DNA from 2 places in the Cerasibacillus sp. genome. Region 2 is predicted to be linked to the other one. Evidence: riboswitches for the same ligand, from Rfam matches in the RefSeq annotation. Region 2 holds a riboswitch; the other holds the start of a gene.
The links. A riboswitch is a leader RNA that binds a small molecule or an ion and turns the genes downstream of it on or off. The one in region 2 is predicted to bind FMN.

Region 1: it holds a riboswitch for FMN, as region 2 does, so the genes downstream of both, ribD (bifunctional diaminohydroxyphosphoribosylaminopyrimidine deaminase/5-amino-6-(5-phosphoribosylamino)uracil reductase RibD) here and VIG73_RS13240 (ECF transporter S component) in region 2, are expected to answer to the same signal.

The regions. Positions count from the first base shown of each region.
Region 1 covers NZ_DATBTY010000043.1:11,011-14,227, reverse strand. The annotation lists gene ribE (riboflavin synthase) at 1-142, opposite strand, end outside; gene ribD (bifunctional diaminohydroxyphosphoribosylaminopyrimidine deaminase/5-amino-6-(5-phosphoribosylamino)uracil reductase RibD) at 123-1,238, opposite strand; FMN riboswitch at 1,465-1,608, opposite strand; gene VIG73_RS08680 (DUF1259 domain-containing protein) at 2,357-2,752, shown strand; gene VIG73_RS08675 (GNAT family protein) at 3,056-3,217, shown strand, end outside.
Region 2 covers NZ_DATBTY010000073.1:254,118-257,334, forward strand. The annotation lists gene VIG73_RS13235 (S8 family serine peptidase) at 1-1,102, shown strand, start outside; FMN riboswitch at 1,305-1,443, shown strand; gene VIG73_RS13240 (ECF transporter S component) at 1,610-2,194, shown strand; gene VIG73_RS13245 (hotdog fold thioesterase) at 2,245-2,637, opposite strand; gene VIG73_RS13250 (1,4-dihydroxy-2-naphthoate polyprenyltransferase) at 2,652-3,217, opposite strand, start outside.

The DNA.
Region 1 (3,217 bases), on a different contig from region 2:
AAATCCCATTCACGCTAATGCTGTCACCAAGCTGCACATCTTCTAAAATATGTGCAGCTTGAATCGTGAGCTCCCAAGCATGTGGCGACTCCTTAGTCAGACGTTTAATTGTACCGACTTCTTCAACGATCCCTGTAAACAACGTGATCCTCTCCTTTTCGTTCGGCAATGATTTTGATATCGCTTCCTATTTTCTCAATATCTATCAATTGTAAATCTGTAACATCCTCCATCGCTGAAAAACCTTCACCCGCAAAAACTGTGTAAGCATGTCTGCCACCAATTAGTTTCGGTGCGATATACATAATCACTTGATTAAATAGCTCTTCTTGTAGAAAACTCCCATGAATTTCTGAACCACCTTCAACAAAAACGCTCGTCATCTCTTTTTTACCGAGATATGAAAGGACATCTTTAAGTTCTAATTTTTCTGTTGGAAGTCGGATAATCTTGACTTGTGGAAAACGCTCAAAACGAGCTATTTCCTGGTTCGTTACATGTTCACCAACAAAAATCCATGTCTCCGCTTGACGGTCTGTTATTACATGGCGACCAATTGGCGTTAATAAATGTGTATCTAAAATAATTCGTATCGGGTGATGACCCGTGTCTGGATATCGTGCTGTTAAACTCGGATTATCTTTTAAAACGGTCCCAACACCGACTAAAATCGCATCATGCTGTTTTCTAAGCTGATGCACATCACGCCGAGCTTGTTCACTTGTAATCCATTGACTGTCACCCGTTTTGGTAGCTGTTTTTCCATCGAGGCTCATGGCGGCTTTTAACGTGACATATGGTTTTTTCGTTTGGATGTAATGGAAGAAGAAACGATTTAAATCCCGTGCTTCCTTTTCCAAAATGCCAACCGTGACATCAATCCCAGCTTGTTTAAGGCACTTCACACCTTTTCCATGCACATTTTCATTCGGATCAAATGTTGCAATAACAACCCGCTCAACACCACTATCGATTATTTTATTCGTGCAAGGCGGCGTTTTTCCGTAATGACTACAGGGCTCTAATGTGACATATAATGTCGCATCTTTAGCTTTTTCACCAGCCATATCAAGAGCTACAACTTCCGCATGGGCCTCTCCCCTTTTTAAATGGGCACCCATTCCGACAATTTGCCCTTTATTCACGACTACCGCTCCAACAACTGGATTCGGGCTCGTCTGGCCGAGTGTTTGTTCAGCCAATTTCAGTGCCAATTGCATATATGTTTTATCGTCCACCATGATCACCTCCATTTTTTATTTTTTCCCATCAAAAAAGCCCCTGAAATTGCTTCAGGGGCATAGAGTCAGAATTTAAGGAAAACTAGGAATAACATGGGTATATCCGAAAAGGTCATATAGGGTTTGCATAGCACTTATATTCAAAGGCTACAAGCATACCCAAATAAACCAAGTAAATAGCTTGGTTTTAGCCACGGAGATACCTCACGTTTCATACGCGCTCCAATTCTTTCTCCCATCCAGACTATACTGTCGGTTCTGGAGTTACACCAGATCCACCGAATGCAACAAGCACTCGGGTCACGGACTAAGAAGCCTTCGCTTCATCACCGCCGGTCGGGAATCTCACCCTGCCCCGAAAGAAAAACTAATATTCTATTACATGATCATGATAACGGAAGTATGTAGAATTGGCAAGAGATTTAGATTTTGGAATTTGTGGTTCTACGGCATTTTTTGGTGGTGTTCTTCACGTTATTAGTTGCTAATCTAAGTCTAGTTTGTATCGAGTGGTGGCTGGCTCTCACTCGTTGTCTCTTTCTATTTTTTAACGAGGTCGCATCGGGTGAAATGCTAATCTATTAATAGTTCACAAGACAATTATGGGGTGCAGTAATTATAGAATAGTTTTAAAATATCCTGTTAAATCTATAATCGAAACGAAACTCGATTAGGGGGCATCAAGTTATTATTTTCTTACCAATCATTTATTCATAATAAATTACTGAAAGGGGAAACATCTATCTTATTTCTTACTTATCTTTATTCAGCTTAGCCATTGTGATTCAATATTTCTCTTACGAAAATATGAATAAACCGTTTAACCAGTCCAACTATTTTGCCATCAGCTTAAATATTATCATCGGCATTGATTATAAGTGTATTTTAAAATTCAGCTATCCGTTACACCTAACTGTATAATTGGCATGATTTATAAAGAGAGAAATAACCTTGTATGATTCTACTACTTCTTTTTTCCTAATCTAAATCAATATAATGCAAAATAGATTCTTATCATTCAAGCTACTAACCTATTTTTTACCATTTAGCTTTATCATCCAAACAGGCATTTACTTCTTACATACCTTATAAGTAACGTATGGAGGTGATAAAGTATGGAATCATGCTGTTGTGCGAGATTAGCTGAAATAATAGGTGGATCAATTTTAGCATCTACTGATGATGTATGTGCTGTATCACGGCTTAGGGATATTGATGCGACGATATTAAACAGAAGAACACAATCTCCTTTGTCTCTACCATTTGCCCTGTCATTTGAAAATAGTATATGTGGCGACACCTTAAATTTAGGAGAAACAGTTATTCTTCAAGAAGAAATTAATCCTTTTATTTCTGAACTCCGAGAGAGAGGGATCATAGTTACAGCCCTCCATAATCATTGGTTATTTGATGAACCGAGATTAATGTATATGCATTGGGAAAATGTAGGGGATCCATTTGATTTCGCTAGAGATAGTATTGAAGCTGCTAGAGATGCAGGATTGTTTTAGCGTATAGTATAGCTCTCTATTTAGGGAGCTTTTTTTCTGCGCCCCCCATGATACTGCCTTCGCTTATTACATAGTTAGTGTCAAGCATGGAGTAGCCGCTGGAAATAAGCCAAGGATACTTACTTCGGATTCATTTTCTAACGCTCACCAATATCAAACTACAGATTATCCAATTAATAATTGTTTATTTATTAAAACGTAAATTTCCTGTATAATTAGCGGAGATTAACTTGAAGGGACTGAACGATGCGCAGATAACAATATTTTTAATCCATATAAATAACATTTTTGGAGGTAAAAGTATTGTCAATAGAGCTATACACCAATAGATTATATTTAAGAAAAGTAAGATTATCAGATTCATTAGCTTTATTTAAAATATGGTCTGATCCAGATGTCACTCGATTCATGAATATTACCAGCTTTACTACTCTTAATCAGGCCGAGGAAATGATCGGGCTTTTT
Region 2 (3,217 bases):
GAAACTAGTTGGACCAATTGATGCAGAGGCATTAAGAAATGGTGAATGGACAGTCGTTGATCTAAGAGAGCATAATATTATCGTAAATGGAGACTTCTACATGGTCTACATTCAGACACGTGACAATCCTTATGCTCCTGGTCTTGCTACTGATGAAAGTAGTGCAAATGCTGGAAGAAGCTATCAATACGTTAGTGGTAATTGGTCAAAATCTCCAGCGGATGAGGGTAACTATATGATTCGTGCACGAGTGGCATATGAAGTAGATACACCTGTTATTACAACACCTGCCGAATCATTTGTAACTAATGAAGCAAACATGACAATTGAAGGAACAGCTTCACCGACAACAACGATTCAATTACTAAATAATGGAGAAGAAGTTGGTTCCGCTGATATTGGTGAGAATGGAACATTTAGCTTTGATATGGAATTAACAGAAGGTGTGAACGAATTCAAAGCTGTTTCTATTCAAAATGGTGGAAAAACGGGTGAATCTGAAACTGTAACAGTTACTTTAGATACGGTTAACCCAGAACTGTCGATTGATAGTCCAAGAAATAATGATAAGACGAATCGTGAAACAGTTACCGTTGAAGGAAGTGTTGCAGACGAAAACCTTGATTCAGTAACCGTTAATGGTCAGAAGACGAAGATCAATGATAACGGTACATTCGCTAAACGTATTTTACTAGATAATGGTGCTAATGAAATTGAAGTTGTTGCTGTTGACTTAGCTGGTAATACAACTACGAAAACAGTTACACTATACGCTCAATATGATGCACCTGAAATCATTAATTTAACGCCAAGCGAAGATAAGTATCTTGAGTCAGGAGATAGTATTAAAATAGAATTCGAAAGTGCTCCTGATCTAAATGCAACGTTTGCAGTTTATTTACCATTGGCAAACTTATCTTCTACAGATAACCCAGTTGAATTACCGATGATGGAAGTATCACCAGGTAAATATGTCGGTTACTGGACTGTGCCAAAAGGCGTTCAAGCAAATGGTGGGCAGATTGAAGTTAAGGTAAAAGATTCATTTGGTAATGAATCACGTAAGAAGGCTGAAGGTAAACTATTCATTAACGTAGAATAAACCAATCAGTCATAAAGGCTTCCCTAGCAGTTTATGGGAAGCCTTTTTTTATACCTATTTTTTTCTTGTTGGTAATTGTTGTCCAATTTCATCATAAGGTATCCTAAACTAGCATAAATGAAGGAATGAAAAACCCGTAAAAACTTCTATACTTGCTATTTCAGCACATTTAAGTTATTATAATCATACAATAATATATCGATTCCATCTTCGGGGCAGGGTGCAATTCCCGACCGACGGTAACGAATAATTATGTTCGAAGTCCGTGACCCACTAAAATAGTGGCTGATCTGGTGTGAATCCAGAACCGACAGTTAAAGTCTGGATGGGAGAAGATGAGTAGCTTGAAGACAAAACAGGTGCAGTTTGTGCCTTCATTTCCTATGACAATGTTTACCCTAAAGCCCCGATTAGGCTTTAGGGTTTTTTGAATGGAAAATTGTCCAAGGCTAAATCCTTCATCATACGAGATGTGAATCGATAAATAGATGAAGGAGGTAGTTGATGATGCAAACAAATGTGAAATCATCAAAACTAGTTAAATTAACGATTTTATCCATATTGGGAACAATATCACTGTTACTATTTTTCCTGAACTTCCCACTCCCATTTTTACCAGCTTATTTAAAAATTGATTTTAGTGAGGTTCCTGCCTTAATTGCGGCATTGATTTTTTCACCAATGGCTGGGGTGATTGTTGAAGGAATAAAAAACTTATTATATCTTTCAATTGGAGGCGGCGAACCAGTCGGTGTTACAGCTAACTTCTTAGCTGGGGTTCTTTTTATCGTACCAGTAGCTGTTCTCTATCATCGTTATAAAGGGACAAAAAGCATTGTGACTGGTCTTGTCGCTGGTACAATCATTATGGCAGTCGCCATGAGTGTATTAAATTATCTTGTCATTTTACCGATCTATGCGATGTTTATGGGGATGGAGGACATGGCACTTGCTCACGTTAAGCGTGCTGCTGTATTATTTGGTATTCTTCCATTCAATATTCTTAAAGGTATTATTGTCGGACTCGTATTTGTTCCTGTGTTTCTAAAAATGCGTCAATGGATTGAGAAAAAACAACATGCTTTATCATAAAATAAAGAGCCTGCTCCTTTTCTTGGAGCAGGCTCTCCTATATATGTTGATTATAAACGAACTTTCCTCGGTACAACCCCGATTGTACAACGAGAAACACAAATTAACTGTTCATCTTCATCCGTAATATTTATCTCCCAAACCATCGTTGAGCGTCCTAGATGTAGAGGAGTGGCTGTAGCCATAACATAGCCTTCACGTTTGCTTTTAATGTGATTAGCATTAATCTCGAGACCGAATACATGTTGTTTTTCGGGGTCAATATTTAAATATGAGCCCAGACTGGCAGCTGTTTCAGCAAGTAAGACGCTTGCACCACCATGTAAGAATCCAGCTGGTTGACGCGTTCTCTCATCGACGGGCATGGTCAGTTGTACTTTTTCTTTATCTGAAGACTTGATTTCAATGCCTAATAACTTGATAACTGTATCATCAATGTTCAAAGATATCCCTCTTTTTAGATCAGTTTCTCTAATAATAACGATATGCCTAGTAGGAAACCATAGATTGTATTCGTTTGCCCTGTAGCTACCATTGCAGGCATCATTTCAATCGGTTCTGATTTTCCTTGGAATTTATTTATTACATCAAAAGCTTTAAACATACTTAAAAAGGTAATGACTGACCATCTAGGCAAAATACCATTTACAATAAAGATAGCCGTTAGAGCATAAGCGATTAGAAATAATAATCCTAGGAATTGGATGGCTTGTTTTCGACCGAGTAAAATAGCTAAAGTATGTCTGCCACTTTCTTTATCATTATCTAAGTCTCGTATATTGTTTGCCATGAGAATCGCACCGATAAAGATTGCGACAGGAATTGAAATATAGATTACGTTTAATGTAATTGTTAATGTTTGAATATAATAGCTAATACCGATAATGACTGTTCCCATTAATACCCCAGAAAAAAGTTCTCCAAAAGGTGTGTAAGCAATAGGGATGGGACCACCAGTATATAAATAACCAATAATCATTCCGATTACACCGATGACAGCAACCCACCAGCTTGAAGCATAGG